Regions from separate parts of the Alkalihalobacillus sp. R86527 genome, predicted to be linked through region 3. Evidence: a T-box and tRNA genes for the amino acid it is inferred to sense, from the RefSeq annotation. Region 3 holds a T-box; the other regions hold tRNA genes.
What was found. The T-box of region 3 lies ahead of ileS (isoleucine--tRNA ligase). A T-box ahead of a tRNA ligase gene usually reads a tRNA of that ligase, here a tRNA-Ile.

Region 1: it has a tRNA-Ile gene. The T-box ahead of ileS (isoleucine--tRNA ligase) is inferred to sense a tRNA for this amino acid. The anticodon was not compared.
Region 2: it has a tRNA-Ile gene. The T-box ahead of ileS (isoleucine--tRNA ligase) is inferred to sense a tRNA for this amino acid. The anticodon was not compared.

The regions. Positions count from the first base shown of each region.
Region 1 covers NZ_JAXHBW010000001.1:72,209-78,946, forward strand. The annotation lists rRNA gene SJY16_RS00480 (23S ribosomal RNA) at 1-2,079, opposite strand, end outside; tRNA gene SJY16_RS00485 (tRNA-Ala) at 2,333-2,408, opposite strand; tRNA gene SJY16_RS00490 (tRNA-Ile) at 2,470-2,546, opposite strand; rRNA gene SJY16_RS00495 (16S ribosomal RNA) at 2,659-4,209, opposite strand; gene lysS (lysine--tRNA ligase) at 4,494-5,981, opposite strand; gene SJY16_RS00505 (helix-turn-helix domain-containing protein) at 6,266-6,484, opposite strand; gene folK (2-amino-4-hydroxy-6-hydroxymethyldihydropteridine diphosphokinase) at 6,436-6,738, opposite strand, start outside.
Region 2 covers NZ_JAXHBW010000001.1:3,697,360-3,704,097, reverse strand. The annotation lists gene SJY16_RS19355 (VWA domain-containing protein) at 1-404, shown strand, start outside; rRNA gene SJY16_RS19350 (16S ribosomal RNA) at 823-2,373, shown strand; tRNA gene SJY16_RS19345 (tRNA-Ile) at 2,544-2,620, shown strand; tRNA gene SJY16_RS19340 (tRNA-Ala) at 2,634-2,709, shown strand; rRNA gene SJY16_RS19335 (23S ribosomal RNA) at 2,871-5,799, shown strand; rRNA gene rrf (5S ribosomal RNA) at 5,856-5,972, shown strand.
Region 3 covers NZ_JAXHBW010000001.1:2,256,897-2,263,634, forward strand. The annotation lists gene SJY16_RS11495 (solute carrier family 23 protein) at 1-116, opposite strand, end outside; gene pyrR (bifunctional pyr operon transcriptional regulator/uracil phosphoribosyltransferase PyrR) at 276-818, opposite strand; partial or broken gene SJY16_RS11505 (RluA family pseudouridine synthase) at 1,042-1,957, opposite strand; gene lspA (signal peptidase II) at 1,954-2,415, opposite strand; gene ileS (isoleucine--tRNA ligase) at 2,534-5,290, opposite strand; T-box leader at 5,362-5,576, opposite strand; gene SJY16_RS11520 (DivIVA domain-containing protein) at 5,747-6,247, opposite strand; gene SJY16_RS11525 (YlmH family RNA-binding protein) at 6,332-6,738, opposite strand, start outside.

The DNA.
Region 1 (6,738 bases), 2.2 Mb from region 3:
GTCGCGGGTAACCTGCATCTTCACAGGTACTATAATTTCACCGGGTCTCTCGTTGAGACAGTATCCAAGTCGTTGCACCTTTCGTGCGGGTCGGAACTTACCCGACAAGGAATTTCGCTACCTTAGGACCGTTATAGTTACGGCCGCCGTTTACTGGGGCTTCGATTCAGAGCTTCTCCCGTAAGGGATAACCCCTCCTCTTAACCTTCCAGCACCGGGCAGGTGTCAGCCCCTATACATCGCCTTGCGGCTTGGCAGAGACCTGTGTTTTTGCTAAACAGTCGCTTGGATCTTTTCACTGCGGCTCCCCTGGGCTATTCACCCGAGGAAGCACCCCTTCTCCCGAAGTTACGGGGTCATTTTGCCGAGTTCCTTAACGAGAGTTCTCCCGATCGTCTTAGGATTCTCTCCTCGCCTACCTGTGTCGGTTTGCGGTACGGGCACCTCTTTCCTCACTAGAGGCTTTTCTTGGCAGTGTAGAATCAGGGACTTCGGTACTTAATTCCCTCGCCATCACGACTCAGCCTTCGCGGTGAACGGATTTGCCTATTCACCAGCCTAATCGCTTGGACGCGCATTTCCAGCAGCGCGCTCTCCCTATCTTTCTGCGTCCCCCCGTCGTTCAAACGGAAAGGAGGTGGTACAGGAATATCAACCTGTTATCCATCGCCTACGCCTTTCGGCCTCGGCTTAGGTCCCGACTAACCCTGAGCGGACGAGCCTTCCTCAGGAAACCTTGGGCTTTCGACGGACAAGATTCTCACTTGTCTTTCGCTACTCATACCGGCATTCTCACTTCTAAGCGCTCCACCAGTCCTTTCGGTCTGACTTCGCAGCCCTTAGAACGCTCTCCTACCATTGTCGTAAGACAATCCACAGCTTCGGTGATACGTTTAGCCCCGGTACATTTTCGGCGCAGCGTCACTCGACCAGTGAGCTATTACGCACTCTTTAAATGATGGCTGCTTCTAAGCCAACATCCTGGTTGTCTAAGCAACGCCACATCCTTTTCCACTTAACGTATACTTTGGGACCTTAGCTGGTGGTCTGGGCTGTTTCCCTCTCGACTACGGATCTTATCACTCGCAGTCTGACTCCCGCGGATAAATCGTTGGCATTCGGAGTTTGACTGGATTCGGTAATCCGGTAGGGACCCCTAGTCCAATCAGTGCTCTACCTCCAAGATTCTTGCCGCGAGGCTAGCCCTAAAGCTATTTCGGAGAGAACCAGCTATCTCCGGGTTCGATTGGCATTTCACCGCTACCCACACCTCATCCCCGCATTTTTCAACATGCGTGGGTTCGGGCCTCCATTCAGTGTTACCTGAACTTCACCCTGGACATGGGTAGATCACCCGGTTTCGGGTCTACGACCACGTACTATTTCGCCCTATTCAGACTCGCTTTCGCTGCGGCTCCGCCTTCTCGGCTTAACCTTGCACGGGATCGTAACTCGCCGGTTCATTCTACAAAAGGCACGCTGTCACCCATTAACGGGCTCCAACTAGTTGTAGGCACACGGTTTCAGGTTCTCTTTCACTCCCCTTCCGGGGTGCTTTTCACCTTTCCCTCACGGTACTGGTTCACTATCGGTCACTAGAGAGTATTTAGCCTTGGGAGATGGTCCTCCCGGATTCCGACGGGGTTTCACGTGTCCCGCCGTACTCAGGATCCGTCTCGGAGGGCAGCGGATTTTGACTACAGGATTGTTACCTTCTCTGATGGACCTTTCCAGGTCGCTTCGTCTATCCGTGCCTTTGTAACTCCAATGAGACGTCCTACAACCCCAGAGGGCAAGCCCTCTGGTTTGGGCTGATTCCGTTTCGCTCGCCGCTACTCAGGAAATCGCGATTGCTTTCTCTTCCTCCGGGTACTGAGATGTTTCAGTTCCCCGGGTATGCCTTCTATCTCCTATGTATTCAGAAATAGATACCATCCCATTACGGATGGTGGGTTCCCCCATTCGGAAATCTCCGGATCAAAGCGTACTTACTGCTCCCCGAAGCATATCGGTGTTCGTCCCGTCCTTCATCGGCTTCTAGTGCCAAGGCATCCACCGTGCGCCCTTAGTAGCTTAACCTTATGACTTCGTTATTAGCTTCGAACTTCTTCGTTGGCTTCATTCCTCCGGTGCTCACGTATTCAAATACGCTCCGCTCCTCCGGAATTTCGCCGCCTCGAATTTCTCGCTTCTCACTCGTCATTGATGTTGCACATCGTAAGATGTGACTAACTAAGAAATAACGCAAAAAATAATTCTTTATTGGATGTCGTTGTTTATGCTATCTAGTTTTCAAGGAACAATTTCTTCTATAACTAAGAGAAGAAATAATTGGTGGAGCCTAGCGGGATCGAACCGCTGACCTCCTGCGTGCAAGGCAGGCGCTCTCCCAGCTGAGCTAAGGCCCCATTTTTAAATGTCGGTGAATATTATAACAAATCACAAAACATTTAGTCAATTTGGTTTTTATGGTGGGCCTGAGTGGACTCGAACCACCGACCTCACGCTTATCAGGCGTGCGCTCTAACCAGCTGAGCTACAGGCCCATAAAAGGTTGTGATTGACTATTTATATTGAAAGAATACAATCATTCTTTCAAAACTAAACGAAACGCTCATGCAAGTTTGGCAACCAATGTTACCTCGTAATTCTCCATAGAAAGGAGGTGATCCAGCCGCACCTTCCGATACGGCTACCTTGTTACGACTTCACCCCAATCATTTGTCCCACCTTCGGCGGCTGGCTCCAAAAGGTTACCTCACCGACTTCGGGTGTTACAAACTCTCGTGGTGTGACGGGCGGTGTGTACAAGGCCCGGGAACGTATTCACCGCGGCATGCTGATCCGCGATTACTAGCAATTCCGGCTTCATGTAGGCGAGTTGCAGCCTACAATCCGAACTGAGAACGGCTTTATGGGATTCGCTTCACCTCGCGGTGTCGCAGCCCTTTGTACCGTCCATTGTAGCACGTGTGTAGCCCAGGTCATAAGGGGCATGATGATTTGACGTCGTCCCCACCTTCCTCCGGTTTGTCACCGGCAGTCACCTTAGAGTGCCCAACTGAATGCTGGCAACTAAGATCAAGGGTTGCGCTCGTTGCGGGACTTAACCCAACATCTCACGACACGAGCTGACGACAACCATGCACCACCTGTCACTCTGTCCCCCGAAGGGGAACGTCCTATCTCTAGGAGTGGCAGAGGATGTCAAGACCTGGTAAGGTTCTTCGCGTTGCTTCGAATTAAACCACATGCTCCACTGCTTGTGCGGGCCCCCGTCAATTCCTTTGAGTTTCAACCTTGCGGTCGTACTCCCCAGGCGGAGTGCTTAATGTGTTAACTTCAGCACTGAGGGTGGAACCCCCCAACACCTAGCACTCATCGTTTACGGCGTGGACTACCAGGGTATCTAATCCTGTTCGCTCCCCACGCTTTCGCGCCTCAGCGTCAGTTACAGACCAGAGAGCCGCCTTCGCCACTGGTGTTCCTCCACATATCTACGCATTTCACCGCTACACGTGGAATTCCACTCTCCTCTTCTGCACTCAAGTCCCCCAGTTTCCAATGGCCCTCCACGGTTGAGCCGTGGGCTTTCACATCAGACTTAAGAGACCGCCTGCGCGCGCTTTACGCCCAATAATTCCGGACAACGCTTGCCACCTACGTATTACCGCGGCTGCTGGCACGTAGTTAGCCGTGGCTTTCTGGTTAGGTACCGTCAAGGTACCGTCCTATTCGAACGGTACTTGTTCTTCCCTAACAACAGAGCTTTACGACCCGAAAGCCTTCGTCACTCACGCGGCGTTGCTCCGTCAGACTTTCGTCCATTGCGGAAGATTCCCTACTGCTGCCTCCCGTAGGAGTCTGGGCCGTGTCTCAGTCCCAGTGTGGCCGATCACCCTCTCAGGTCGGCTACGCATCGTTGCCTTGGTAAGCCATTACCTTACCAACTAGCTAATGCGCCGCGGGCCCATCCTACAGTGTTAGCTCGAAAGCCAACTTTCAACGTTGCATCATGCGATGCTATGTATTACCCGGTATTAGCTCCGGTTTCCCGGAGTTATCCCAGTCTGTAGGGCAGGTTGCCCACGTGTTACTCACCCGTCCGCCGCTGAGAAATAGGAGCAAGCTCCTATTTCTCCGCTCGACTTGCATGTATTAGGCACGCCGCCAGCGTTCGTCCTGAGCCAGGATCAAACTCTCCGATAGAAAGTCTAATCTAGCTTTAAAACTTGTTGTTTCCGTAGAAACAATTTCTTGCATGGCGTTTCGTTCAGTTTTCAAAGATCGATTTGTTTCTTTCAATGTCGTTTTCAGCGACTTTATTAATTTAACACATTAACTCAATCGAAGTCAACAACTTTTTTTGTTTTTTTAACTCGCATGTTGCCGTGTTTTTAACGGCGAGTATTAATATACCATGTACTTCAAAGTAGCGCAATGGATTTTTATAAAAAAGATAAAAAAAGAAGCCCGGAGGCTTCTAATTATCTTTAGTTGTTTCTCATCTGTGGGAATAACAGTACATCGCGAATAGATGGAGAGTTCGTTAAAAGCATAACGAGGCGATCAATACCGATTCCAAGTCCACCAGTTGGAGGAAGACCATATTCTAATGCCTCAATAAAATCATGATCCATCATATGAGCTTCATCGTTACCTTGTTCTCTTTCAACAAGTTGTGCTTCAAAACGTTCTCTTTGATCGATTGGGTCATTCAGCTCGGTAAATGCATTCGCATGCTCACGAGCTACAATGAACAATTCAAAACGATCAGTAAAACGTGGATCTTCTGGGTTCTTCTTAGCTAGTGGAGAGATCGCAACTGGATGTCCGTACACAAATGTTGGTTGAATCAATGTTTCTTCAACTTTTTGTTCGAAGAATTCATTAACAACATGACCAAATTCCATTGTATCTTTCACATCTACATCATGCTCTTTCGCAAGAGAACGTGCTTCCTCGTCGCTCATTTCCTTCCAGAAGTCAACTCCTGTTGCTTCTTTAACGGCATCTACCATATGAAGTCTCTTCCACTCAGGCTCTAAGTTAATTTCTTGTTCACCATACATAATCGTTGTTGAACCTGTTACTTCTTTCGCAATATGTGCGATTAGATTCTCGGTTAATGCCATCACATCTTTATAGTCCGCATAAGCTTCATATAGTTCAAGCATTGTGAATTCTGGATTATGACGTGTCGAAACACCTTCATTTCTAAATACGCGACCTACTTCATAAACTTTCTCAAGTCCACCTACAATGAGGCGTTTTAAATGAAGCTCAATCGCAATACGCATATATAACTCCATATCTAGTGCATTATGGTGAGTGACGAACGGACGAGCTGACGCTCCACCAGGAATTGAATGCATCATTGGAGTTTCTACTTCAAGAAAGCCCTGGTCATCTAAATAACGACGCATCGACTGGATGATACGGCTACGAGAAATAAATGTTTCTTTAGACTCTGGACTCATAATAAGATCTAGATAACGTTGACGATATCTTTGTTCAACGTCTTTAAGACCGTGGAATTTGTCTGGAAGTGGACGAAGAGACTTAGATAGCAAGTGTAAATCACTCACTTTAACAGAAAGTTCTCCTACTTTCGTTTTGAAAGCCACACCACTTACTCCGATGATATCTCCAATATCCATGGAATCAAAAAGGTCATACTGCTCTTCGCCTACAGTGTCTTTTCGAATGTACATTTGAATCTGACCTGTAAGGTCCTGCATATGCGCAAATCCAGCTTTTCCTTTTCCTCGCTTCGTCATAATTCTACCTGCTAGAGATACGGTGTTCTCTTTTTCTGCAAGCTCTTCCTTAGTGAAGGAATCAAACTCCTCAAACATTTGTGTTGCTGTATGAGAACGGTCAAAACGATGTCCGAACGGATCTATGTTGTTATTCTTAAGTGTATCAAGCTTTTCTCTTCTTACGCGAAGAAGGTCATTCAGTTCTAGCTCTTGACTCATCTCTATCACTCCTGTCAAATCTAGGTTTATCCCGCTATAACTTTATCTGAAAGCAGCGTGAATAGCAAGTATTCACAGCATGGTTCTTCAATGACAAATGCGCCGGGTGTGTCACAGTTCAAAAGAAGAAAACTGCCAGTTAACGATCCTGGCAGCTAGTTAAATCTTAGATGTAGTATAGAAAATGCTAGTTAGAAAGTCAAACTACCTATTCAGATTTAAGGTCTTCGATAAAACTATACAATAATTAAGCAAGACCGTCTCATGTATCTAGTTCATTAATCTTAGTTCGGATTTTGTTCTTTTGGGAAAAGTTCTTCAAGAGAAACATTTAGTTGCTTTGCGACTAGTAGCAAAAAATCATTAGTCGGTGTCCGGTTTCCACGTTCTATTTCTCCAAGAACCGAAACGGAAACGCCAAGGTTTCTCGCTAATCCCTCTTGTGTAAAACCTTTTAGCTTTCGAAAAGCTCGAATACGCCTCCCGTAGATCTCTGCTTCCATAGACGTACACCTTCTTTATCTTCTATATGATCAACATACGACTCAATTCGCTTATTCGTAGTAGGAATAATCGCTTCAGGATTCAATTCATGTAAAGGAATAACAACAAATCCACGTTGAATAAGACGAGGGTGAGGAATAACAAGACCCTCTGCTACAATATTTTCGTGATTATATAGCAAAATGTCAAGGTCTATTGTCCTCGGTCCCCAGCGTATATCTCTTTCTCTCCCCAAGGATTGCTCGATTCCTTG
Region 2 (6,738 bases), 1.4 Mb from region 3:
GCGGTGTTTATAAAACGGTTAATTCAAAAGTTGAACTAAACAACACCCTCGATCAATTAGTGGATGAAGCTCATGAATCAATTGAAGCAGACCTTGCCTCAGCAAAGGCGGACATCTCAGTAAACAAAGAGCATCTACGAAAAATTAAACAGCTAGATGAAATCCAATCAACCTTTAATGATGTCGTTCAGACAGAAGAGGATCTTCTCTATAAAGCTGCACAGGAGTTATATTACAGAGAAAAGATTTCAAAAGAACAAGAAGAACTACTCAAAGAGAAAATTGACAAGCGATCAGATGTCCTTCTGGACTACAGTAACAAGAAACGTGATGAATTAAGTGAAGTGACTAAAGAAAAGAAAGAAGAAATGTTTGATTTAATCGATGAGAAGAGAGCGAGTTAAACAAACGTTTGATTGAATTAAATTAAGAAGAATTAATACATTTAAAGTCAGGGCGTAACTGTGCTCTGGCTTTTTTATTTGTTTTTCAATAAATATCATTCTATGTATTGACCAACCATGAATCAACTGATATAGTAGATAACGTTGTTGCAAAGACAACATCATTAAATAAAAAAAGAGATTGACACTGCTTCGGTAGTCATGTATTATTAATCACGTTGCTTCTTACGGAGCACGCAGATAACGATAAACAATCTCAAAAAAAAGTTGTTGACATCGATTCCGACGAAATGTTATATTAGTTGAGTCGCTGAAAACGACAAACGAAAGAAACAATTGATCTTTGAAAACTGAACGAAACGCCATGCAAGAAATTGTTTCTACGGAAACAACAAGTTTTAAAGCTAGATTAGACTTTCTATCGGAGAGTTTGATCCTGGCTCAGGACGAACGCTGGCGGCGTGCCTAATACATGCAAGTCGAGCGGAGAAATAGGAGCTTGCTCCTATTTCTCAGCGGCGGACGGGTGAGTAACACGTGGGCAACCTGCCCTACAGACTGGGATAACTCCGGGAAACCGGAGCTAATACCGGGTAATACATAGCATCGCATGATGCAACGTTGAAAGTTGGCTTTCGAGCTAACACTGTAGGATGGGCCCGCGGCGCATTAGCTAGTTGGTAAGGTAATGGCTTACCAAGGCAACGATGCGTAGCCGACCTGAGAGGGTGATCGGCCACACTGGGACTGAGACACGGCCCAGACTCCTACGGGAGGCAGCAGTAGGGAATCTTCCGCAATGGACGAAAGTCTGACGGAGCAACGCCGCGTGAGTGACGAAGGCTTTCGGGTCGTAAAGCTCTGTTGTTAGGGAAGAACAAGTACCGTTCGAATAGGGCGGTACCTTGACGGTACCTAACCAGAAAGCCACGGCTAACTACGTGCCAGCAGCCGCGGTAATACGTAGGTGGCAAGCGTTGTCCGGAATTATTGGGCGTAAAGCGCGCGCAGGCGGTCTCTTAAGTCTGATGTGAAAGCCCACGGCTCAACCGTGGAGGGCCATTGGAAACTGGGGGACTTGAGTGCAGAAGAGGAGAGTGGAATTCCACGTGTAGCGGTGAAATGCGTAGATATGTGGAGGAACACCAGTGGCGAAGGCGGCTCTCTGGTCTGTAACTGACGCTGAGGCGCGAAAGCGTGGGGAGCGAACAGGATTAGATACCCTGGTAGTCCACGCCGTAAACGATGAGTGCTAGGTGTTGGGGGGTTCCACCCTCAGTGCTGAAGTTAACACATTAAGCACTCCGCCTGGGGAGTACGACCGCAAGGTTGAAACTCAAAGGAATTGACGGGGGCCCGCACAAGCAGTGGAGCATGTGGTTTAATTCGAAGCAACGCGAAGAACCTTACCAGGTCTTGACATCCTCTGCCACTCCTAGAGATAGGACGTTCCCCTTCGGGGGACAGAGTGACAGGTGGTGCATGGTTGTCGTCAGCTCGTGTCGTGAGATGTTGGGTTAAGTCCCGCAACGAGCGCAACCCTTGATCTTAGTTGCCAGCATTCAGTTGGGCACTCTAAGGTGACTGCCGGTGACAAACCGGAGGAAGGTGGGGACGACGTCAAATCATCATGCCCCTTATGACCTGGGCTACACACGTGCTACAATGGACGGTACAAAGGGCTGCGACACCGCGAGGTGAAGCGAATCCCATAAAGCCGTTCTCAGTTCGGATTGTAGGCTGCAACTCGCCTACATGAAGCCGGAATTGCTAGTAATCGCGGATCAGCATGCCGCGGTGAATACGTTCCCGGGCCTTGTACACACCGCCCGTCACACCACGAGAGTTTGTAACACCCGAAGTCGGTGAGGTAACCTTTTGGAGCCAGCCGCCGAAGGTGGGACAAATGATTGGGGTGAAGTCGTAACAAGGTAGCCGTATCGGAAGGTGCGGCTGGATCACCTCCTTTCTATGGAGAATTACGAGGCAACATTGGTTGCCAAACTTGCATGAGCGTTTCGTTTAGTTTTGAAAGAGCAATAGTTCTTTCTTGAAAAGGTTTGTTTTGATGAAGAGCAAGTCTCTTTTAATAAACACCTCCGGCTAATGGCTATGTCGGAGTATTTACCTTTCTTTTGTGGGCCTGTAGCTCAGCTGGTTAGAGCGCACGCCTGATAAGCGTGAGGTCGGTGGTTCGAGTCCACTCAGGCCCACCATAAAAGAATTCCTGGGGCCTTAGCTCAGCTGGGAGAGCGCCTGCCTTGCACGCAGGAGGTCAGCGGTTCGATCCCGCTAGGCTCCACCAATTATTTCTTCTCTTAGTTATAGAAGAAATTGTTCCTTGAAAACTAGATAGCATAAACAACGACATCCAATAAAGAATTATTTTTTGCGTTATTTCTTAGTTAGTCACATCTTACGATGTGCATCGATGGAGTTAGAGACATTGTTTCTAATGAAATCTAAGGTTAAGCTACTAAGGGCGCACGGTGGATGCCTTGGCACTAGAAGCCGATGAAGGACGGGACGAACACCGATATGCTTCGGGGAGCAGTAAGTACGCTTTGATCCGGAGATTTCCGAATGGGGGAACCCACCATCCGTAATGGGATGGTATCTATTTCTGAATACATAGGAGATAGAAGGCATACCCGGGGAACTGAAACATCTCAGTACCCGGAGGAAGAGAAAGCAATCGCGATTTCCTGAGTAGCGGCGAGCGAAACGGAATCAGCCCAAACCAGAGGGCTTGCCCTCTGGGGTTGTAGGACGTCTCATTGGAGTTACAAAGGCACGGATAGACGAAGCGACCTGGAAAGGTCCATCAGAGAAGGTAACAATCCTGTAGTCAAAATCCGCTGCCCTCCGAGACGGATCCTGAGTACGGCGGGACACGTGAAACCCCGTCGGAATCCGGGAGGACCATCTCCCAAGGCTAAATACTCTCTAGTGACCGATAGTGAACCAGTACCGTGAGGGAAAGGTGAAAAGCACCCCGGAAGGGGAGTGAAAGAGAACCTGAAACCGTGTGCCTACAACTAGTTGGAGCCCGTTAATGGGTGACAGCGTGCCTTTTGTAGAATGAACCGGCGAGTTACGATCCCGTGCAAGGTTAAGCCGAGAAGGCGGAGCCGCAGCGAAAGCGAGTCTGAATAGGGCGAAATAGTACGTGGTCGTAGACCCGAAACCGGGTGATCTACCCATGTCCAGGGTGAAGTTCAGGTAACACTGAATGGAGGCCCGAACCCACGCATGTTGAAAAATGCGGGGATGAGGTGTGGGTAGCGGTGAAATGCCAATCGAACCCGGAGATAGCTGGTTCTCTCCGAAATAGCTTTAGGGCTAGCCTCGCGGCAAGAATCTTGGAGGTAGAGCACTGATTGGACTAGGGGTCCCTACCGGATTACCGAATCCAGTCAAACTCCGAATGCCAACGATTTATCCGCGGGAGTCAGACTGCGAGTGATAAGATCCGTAGTCGAGAGGGAAACAGCCCAGACCACCAGCTAAGGTCCCAAAGTATACGTTAAGTGGAAAAGGATGTGGCGTTGCTTAGACAACCAGGATGTTGGCTTAGAAGCAGCCATCATTTAAAGAGTGCGTAATAGCTCACTGGTCGAGTGACGCTGCGCCGAAAATGTACCGGGGCTAAACGTATCACCGAAGCTGTGGATTGTCTTACGACAATGGTAGGAGAGCGTTCTAAGGGCTGCGAAGTCAGACCGAAAGGACTGGTGGAGCGCTTAGAAGTGAGAATGCCGGTATGAGTAGCGAAAGACAAGTGAGAATCTTGTCCGTCGAAAGCCCAAGGTTTCCTGAGGAAGGCTCGTCCGCTCAGGGTTAGTCGGGACCTAAGCCGAGGCCGAAAGGCGTAGGCGATGGATAACAGGTTGATATTCCTGTACCACCTCCTTTCCGTTTGAACGACGGGGGGACGCAGAAAGATAGGGAGAGCGCGCTGCTGGAAATGCGCGTCCAAGCGATTAGGCTGGTGAATAGGCAAATCCGTTCACCGCGAAGGCTGAGTCGTGATGGCGAGGGAATTAAGTACCGAAGTCCCTGATTCTACACTGCCAAGAAAAGCCTCTAGTGAGGAAAGAGGTGCCCGTACCGCAAACCGACACAGGTAGGCGAGGAGAGAATCCTAAGACGATCGGGAGAACTCTCGTTAAGGAACTCGGCAAAATGACCCCGTAACTTCGGGAGAAGGGGTGCTTCCTCGGGTGAATAGCCCAGGGGAGCCGCAGTGAAAAGATCCAAGCGACTGTTTAGCAAAAACACAGGTCTCTGCCAAGCCGCAAGGCGATGTATAGGGGCTGACACCTGCCCGGTGCTGGAAGGTTAAGAGGAGGGGTTATCCCTTACGGGAGAAGCTCTGAATCGAAGCCCCAGTAAACGGCGGCCGTAACTATAACGGTCCTAAGGTAGCGAAATTCCTTGTCGGGTAAGTTCCGACCCGCACGAAAGGTGCAACGACTTGGATACTGTCTCAACGAGAGACCCGGTGAAATTATAGTACCTGTGAAGATGCAGGTTACCCGCGACAGGACGGAAAGACCCCATGGAGCTTTACTGTAGCCTGATATTGGATTTTGGTACAGCTTGTACAGGATAGGTAGGAGCCATAGAAGCCGGACCGCTAGGTTCGGTGGAGGCGTCGGTGGGATACTACCCTGGCTGTACTGACATTCTAACCCAGCACCGTGATCCGGTGCGGAGACAGTGTCAGGTGGGCAGTTTGACTGGGGCGGTCGCCTCCTAAAGAGTAACGGAGGCGCCCAAAGGTTCCCTCAGAATGGTTGGAAATCATTCGCAGAGTGTAAAGGCACAAGGGAGCTTGACTGCGAGACCTACAAGTCGAGCAGGGACGAAAGTCGGGCTTAGTGATCCGGTGGTTCCGCATGGAAGGGCCATCGCTCAACGGATAAAAGCTACCCTGGGGATAACAGGCTTATCTCCCCCAAGAGTCCACATCGACGGGGAGGTTTGGCACCTCGATGTCGGCTCATCGCATCCTGGGGCTGAAGTAGGTCCCAAGGGTTGGGCTGTTCGCCCATTAAAGCGGTACGCGAGCTGGGTTCAGAACGTCGTGAGACAGTTCGGTCCCTATCCGTCGCGGGCGCAGGAAATTTGAGAGGAGCTGTCCTTAGTACGAGAGGACCGGGATGGACACACCGCTGGTGTACCAGTTGTTCCGCCAGGAGCATAGCTGGGTAGCTACGTGTGGAAGGGATAAGTGCTGAAAGCATCTAAGCATGAAGCCCCCCTCGAGATGAGATTTCCCACAGCGTCAAGCTGGTAAGATCCCTCAGAGATGATGAGGTTGATAGGTTCGGGGTGGAAGCGTGGCGACACGTGGAGCTGACGAATACTAATCGATCGAGGGCTTAACCTAAAACTTATTGGAATACGTTGCGAGTGCTATCTAGTTTTCAGGGAATACCTGAATAGTCTAGTGATGAAGGCGAAGAGGTCACACCCGTTCCCATGCCGAACACGGAAGTTAAGCTCTTCAGCGCCGATGGTAGTTGGGGGCTCTCCCCCTGCAAGAGTAGGACGTCGCTAGGCAAGTGAGAAGCCGGAGGTTAAGCCTCTGGCTTTTTTTGTATGGTTTATTTCTTTGGGGTAGTACCGTAAGGTAGTATTTCATCTTGAATTACATCCAAGAACATCCCCGAAAGCTTCGTAGGGGTGGGAGAAGCAAGAAATTCGAGGAAGCAAGTGAGACTGGACCGGAGTAGATAATCGGAGATCTATGAGGATCCAGGGTCGCGCAGCTGACGAAGAAGTTCGCCGCTTATCGCGCCCCGTATGAGAACACGGAAGTTAAGCTCTTGCGCCGATGGTAGTTGGGGGCTCTCCCCCTGCAAGAGTAGGACGTCGCTAGGCAAATAAGGAGTCAGAGCATAGAGCTCTGGCTTTTTTGTTTTTTAAAAGGTTTGTAGAGCTGTACCGTAAGGTTGGCATCTTCATTGAGAGGTCATGCAAGAACATCCTCGAAAGCTTCGTAGGGGTGGGAGAAGCAAAAAATTCGAGGAAGCAAGTGAGACTGGGCCGGAGTAGATAGTCGGAGATCTATGAGGATCCAGAATCGCGCAGCTGGCGAGTTCGTAGCTTATCGCGCCCCGTATGAGAACACGGAAGTTAAGTTCGCGCGCCGATGGTAGTTGGGGGCTCTCCCCTTGCAAGAGTAGGACGTCGTTAGGCAAGTGAGAGTTAGAGGTAATTGTGACCTCTGGCTTTTTTTGTGTTGTCTGAATGTGGGTTTGTGTAATTAGTGGTTGGAGTTTGGGTTCGCGGATAAAATGAAAATTTCGCAGATAACCTGCAGATT
Region 3 (6,738 bases):
CCTACCAAGAACGGTACGAGAATAGTTGCCCCGAACATAGCGAAAAGATGCTGGAGACTTAATGTAACCCATGTTGTAGCTTTTGGTACTTCACGGATGCCTAATGCTTGTTTCATAGTCTTTTCCTCCTTGAATGTGCGTCCCGACTAAGCTTAAGGTATAAAAAAACTCCTTGCTTAGCCGCAAGGAGGTACACGCGTGTCCTGATTGAACAGCGTCTCCTCCCTTGGCTGTCTCTCTGGACTACCTTAAAGGGAGCACGTTATTATGTTTTATTATGAATGTTTAATGCTAACTTGATCGAATTCATCAACCTCTGTTAAAGCTACTTCGATAATTTCTTCTTTCGATGTTGGAACATTTTTACCAACATAATCTGGGCGAATTGGGAGCTCTCTATGCCCTCTATCGACGAGTACTGCTAGCTGAATTTGTGAAGGTCTGCCAAGGTCCATCAACGCATCCATAGCAGCTCGAACGGTGCGTCCAGTGAACAGAACATCATCTACAAGAATGACTTTTTGATCTGTAACATCGTTTTCAATGCTAGTCCCTTTGATTTTCGGGTCCTGATCTTCATGCTTTAGAGATAGATCATCTCGATACATCGTGATGTCAACTTCTCCCACTGGAATCGTCGAACCTTCGATTTGCTCAATTCGTTCGGCAAGGCGCTCTGCTAAGTAGATCCCTCTTGTTTTAATTCCAACAAGCATCGTATTTTGAATACCTTTATTTCTTTCTAAAATTTCATGTGCGATTCTCGTTAATGCTCTCCGGATCGCTTGATCATCAAGTAATACTCTCTTATCTTCCATATGTCTCTTCCTTTCAACTGGACGGCTTTGCACTTCGATAAGCACGGGTCCTAAGTCAATAAAAAACCCTCTTGCCATGAGAGCAAAAGGGTTTTAGGCATACGAAACGTACGTTCAGTACATAGCCTTTGTTCCTTTGCAGTCTCACGGGACCATCGTTAAAGGATTTGCTATATTGTCTACATGTAGTATGGCAGAGCTCTGAAGCCCTGTCAACCGCTTATTATCGTCTTAATCGCTTTAAAAGCTGTTCCATGTCTTCCGGAACTTCACGAGAAAACTCTAAGCCATTCACCAGTCACTGGATGTTCAAAGCCCAATACTCCGGCATGTAATGCTTGTCCATCGATCGGTAAAGATTTCTTTCTTGGACCATACTTTGGATCAGCCGCAACAGGATGATCAATGTATTTCATATGAACGCGAATTTGATGCGTTCGTCCTGTTTCTAGCTGACACTCCACATACGTGTAGTGATCATATCGTTCTAGCACTTTAAAGTGAGTGACTGCATCTCGGCTTTGCTCATCCGTAACCGTCATTTTCTGACGCTCCTGTTTGTCACGACCAATCGGTGCGTCGATCGTACCAACATCGTGTTGAATGTTTCCGTGTACGATCGCCTTATAACGGCGATTCACCGTTTTTGCTTGAAGTTGCTTTACAAGCGATTCATGAGCGTTGTCATTTTTCGCAACCATCAATAAGCCAGAAGTATCTTTATCGATTCGATGAACGATTCCCGGGCGGATTACACCATTAATCCCGCTAAGATCCTTGACCTGATGCATCAATCCATTCACAAGTGTTCCGTTCGGGTGTCCTGGTGCTGGATGTACAACCATCCCTCTCGGTTTATAGACCACTAGTACATCTTGATCTTCATAGACGATGTCTAAATTAAGATCTTCCGGAACAACTTCAAGTGTTTCTGGTTCAGGTACCATCACAATGATTTCGTCGTTCTCAGAAACTTTGTAGTTTCCTTTGACGGATTCACCATTCACTTGAATGTGCTCATCTTTAATCCAGGTTTGAACCTGGCTTCGAGACCACTCTTGATCAAATGTTGGAATCAACTTGTCAATACGCTGACCTTTATTCTCTGTGCTTACTGTAAATGTGAACTTTTCCATTATTTATCCCCTTCAGCTTGCTTGCTTTCAAAAATAGTTCCGATAAAAATGAGGATGACCCCTATAACGAGCGAAGCATCCGCTACATTGAAAATCGGAAAATCGTACGAGAAGATGAATGTGTTAACAAAATCCACAACTTCTCCTCTAAAAATACGGTCAATGAAATTCCCAACTGCCCCGCCTAAGATCAAGGCAAGAGTAACACTGACGAAACGGCTATGTTTATATTGCTTCATATAATATAAAACTGCGACGATCACAACAACCGTTATAAGGTAAAAGAAAATCATCTGACCTTGAAGAATCCCAAATGCAGCTCCTCGGTTTCGATGTGAGGTCAGATAAAGAAAGTCGTTGATAAGTTTTATTGTCTCTCCATACTCCATGTTTTTAACAACAAGCCATTTGGTCCATTGATCAAATAAAATAATGCCAATGGCTATTAAATATTTCCACACGTGCGCTCCCCCGATCAAATGATACTTCCTATGAAAGTTTAGCACAGGATTCATTCCTGTACAATGTGAACGTCAACCGTATAAAAAGCGCTTTGCATTTTGCAAAGCGCTTTCTATCTTAATAATGGTTTTTTACAGTTTCAGCACAGTCTACGCATAGGGTAGGATATGTTTCATCTTGTCCAACTGTCTGCGTTACTCTCCAACAACGTTCACATGTTTCGCCTTCTGCAGGTGAAACCATGATCGATAGTTCGTCGTAATTCTTCGCTTCTGTTGGAGCTTCAGATTTACTACCTACAACAGATGCAGCAGATACGATTAGAAGCTTATCAAGGTTATTGATGCTTTCTAGAAGCTGTTTCGCTTCACCGTCTGCATAGATATGAAGCTGAGCTGTTAAGGACTTACCAATTTTCTTTTCGTTTCGAGCTTCTTCAAGAGCTTTTAGAACTTCATCTCGAAGGTCCATGACATGATCCCATTTGCTTTCAAGGTCAGAAGTTCCTTCGAAGTTCTTCACTTCAGGCATATCAGAAAGCTGAACGTACTCTTCTTTTTCACCAGGTACAAACTGCCATACTTCTTCAGCAGTATGTGGAATGATTGGTGAAAGAAGTTTCGTTAACGCTACAGCCGTTTGATATAGAACCGTTTGAATCGCTCGACGTTTAGGATGATCTTCATGCTCAATATAAAGCGTATCTTTTGCGATATCAAGATAGAATGAGCTCATCTCTGTTGTAAAGAAATTATGAATCGTATTGTAAACAGTTAAGAACTGATACTCATCATAAGCTTTCTTCACTTTCGTTACCACGTTATTTAACTTCACAAGCATGTATTGATCGAGCTCACTTAGATTCTCATAAGAAACGCTGTTCGTAGCTGGGTCGAAACCTTCTAAGTTTCCTAGCATAAACCTGAACGTGTTACGAATCTTTCTGTACACTTCCGCTACTTGCTTAAGAATCTCATTCGACACACGTACATCAGCCTGGTAATCAGCAGAAGAAACCCAAAGTCTCAAGATATCGGCACCGAGCTGCTTCATAACATCGTTTGGTACCATCACGTTACCTAATGACTTACTCATCTTCTTCCCTTCTCCGTCAAGTACGAACCCATGACTGAGCACTGCCTTGTATGGTGCTTTTCCTGTAACTGCTACAGAAGTCGAAAGAGATGAGTTAAACCAACCGCGGTATTGGTCAGATCCTTCAAGGTACAAGTCTGCAGGGCGCGCAAGGTCGCTACGCTCTTCAAGTACCGCTTGATGAGATGAACCAGAATCGAACCAAACGTCCATGATATCCATTTCTTTACGGAAAGTACCGTTAGGACTATGTTCTGAAGTGAATCCTTCTGGCAACAGATCTTTCGCATCCCACTCAAACCAGATGTTTGAGCCATGCTGTCTGAATAGCTCTGACACATGGTCGATTGTTTCATCCGTTAGGATTGGTTCATCATTCTCACCGTAGAAAACTGGAATCGGAACGCCCCATGCACGCTGACGTGAAATACACCAATCTTCTCGGTCTTTTACCATGTTGTGAAGGCGAATTTCTCCCCAAGTTGGGAACCACTCTACGTCCGCAACTGCTTGTAACAATTCAGGGCGGAATTGCTTGATTGAAGCGAACCACTGTTCAGTCGCACGGAAGATGATTGGCTTCTTAGTACGCCAGTCATGCGGATAGGAGTGCGTAAAGAATGAAAGCTTGACTAGCGCATCAGCTTCTTCAAGCTTCTCAGTGATTGGTTTGTTTGCTTTATCATAGAACAAGCCTTCGAATCCTGGAGCTTCGTTCGTGAAGACACCTTTCTCATCTACAGGGCAAAGGATTTCAAGATTGTACTTTCTTCCGATTGTATAATCGTCTTCACCGTGACCCGGAGCGGTATGAACGCAACCAGTACCAGCATCTAGCGTTACATGATCACCTAGAATAACTAGTGATTCACGATCGTAAAGAGGGTGTTGTGCGGTAACATATTCTAGTTCGCTTCCTTTTAGGCGCTTCATTTCTTTGACGCTATTCCATTCAAATTCTTCTTTAAGTTGATCGAGTAGTTCTGAAGCGACGACGAATTTGTTTCCATCTGCTTCGACCACGCTATATTCAAACGACGCATTCAATGCGATCGCAAGGTTTGATGGAATCGTCCATGGAGTTGTTGTCCAGATGATGAACTTCTCTTCTCCATCCAATACACCTTTTCCATCCTTTACTTGGAACGCCACATAAATCGAAGGTGAGCGTTTATCCTGATATTCGATTTCAGCTTCGGCTAGAGCTGATTCTGAAGTTGGAGACCAGTAAACGGTTTTTTTATCTTTGTAGATATAGCCACGTTTCGCCATCTCTCCAAATACTTTAATCTGCTGAGCTTCATACCCTTTATTAAGAGTGATATATGGATTATCCCAATCTCCTCGAACACCAAGACGTTTAAACTGTTCACGCTGGCGATCAACTTGCTTAAGTGCATATTCTTCACACTTCTTACGGAATTCCGCTACCGTTAATTTCTTACGATCAACGCCTTTTTTCGTTAGGGCCTGTTCGATCGGTAAACCGTGAGTATCCCAACCAGGGACGTACGGTGCATTGAAGCCATTCATGGATTTATAGCGCACGATCATGTCTTTCAGTACTTTGTTTTCAGCATGACCGATATGAATATCCCCGTTAGCATATGGAGGGCCATCGTGCAATACGAAAAGAGGACGATCTTTCGTTCTTTCCTGTACTTTCTCATATAGATTTTTTTCTTCCCATTCTTTTTGCATATTAGGCTCTTTGTTTGGCAAATTGCCGCGCATTGGGAACTTTGTTTTTGGCATCAGTAGTGTTTCTTTAAAGCTCATGTCCCTTCCTCCTTCAAAATCGAACTCCGCTTTCTGTCTCCGTGAACATAAAAAAACCTCCTCATCCCTAACATAGGGACGAGAAGGTTTTCCCGTGGTACCACCCAACTTAAGCACAGTGCTGTGCTCACTTTGCATTCGTAACGTGAATGATACGCCGGGGCTTACTTATTGTTCAGCTCGGGACTCAGGGATGATCTTCACTGATTGCTTAACACCGGGCTCACACCAACCCCAGCTCGCTTTGTTAAGGTGAAACAGTTACTCTTCCCATCGCAGTCGTTCTTTATCACTTATTTGTAAGAAACAGTATCGTCCATTTCTTAATCACTTATGCTTTTGAAATGCAATGTTCATTCTTCTTAAGAAACTAACATTCTTTAATGTATATCAAAAGTATAGTGTATTCATTTTTGATAAGTCAAGAAAATGCGAAAGAAATGTTAAAAGATTGCGTTATGCTTTTTCTTGAATTTGCTCTTCTTCTTCATCAAAACGTGCAGCGAGCCCGTCCCAATCTTCATTTGTTAACATTTCTAGTTGAGCTTCAACAAGCATGCGGAAACGTGTACGGTAAACAGAAGCTTGTTTTTTCAACTCTTCGTTTTCCATCGATATCTTTCTCGCTTTAGCTAGAGAATCGTTAATGATGCGGTCTGCATTCTTCTCTGCTTCCTTTAGGATCAAACGAGATTCTTTCGTTGCACTCTGCTTTACTTCTTCTGCAGTTTCTTGCGCCACAAGAATCGACTTGTTCAATGTTTCTTCAAGGTTTGAGAAATGTCCTAGTCTTTCTTCAAGAATCTTAACTCTCTCATTAAGCTCCTTTTTTTCCCTAATAACAGTTTCATAATCTTTAATGACTTGATCTAGAAACTCATTTACTTCGTCTTCATCATAACCGCGGAATCCGCGAGTAAACTCTTTGTTATGAATGTCTAATGGTGTTAAAGGCAATTCAGCCACCTCCGGTTTGCTCTCTTTTATGTCCCAACTCGTAATTCGACAATCCTTTTGGACAATCCTTCTAATTTTGACAAATTATTTTCTTATACTATAGATAATTCGCCATTTATCTTTCTTTGTTTTTCCTTCAATCGTATTGATTTTGCTTCTACCTGAACCTCTAAGGGATAAGTAATCACCCGCTTTTACTTCGGTAGAAGGCTGATCAACGACTTTCCAATTTAGTTTGGCACGCTCATGCTCAATCATCGGAGTTACTTTAGACCGAGAGAAGTTGTATACTTCAGCTAAAACAGCATCGAGTCGTAGACTACTTACAGTACCAGTTTGTTCTTCCCACCTAGTCGGTGGAACATTCAATTGTGAAAGAGGAATCTCCTCAGGAGATATCGACGCTTTCCCAGCCTGGTTTAAGTTCATCTTAATATAATCCGATACTTCCTCTGCAACGATTAGCTGCGCGTGACCATCCAACACATAAA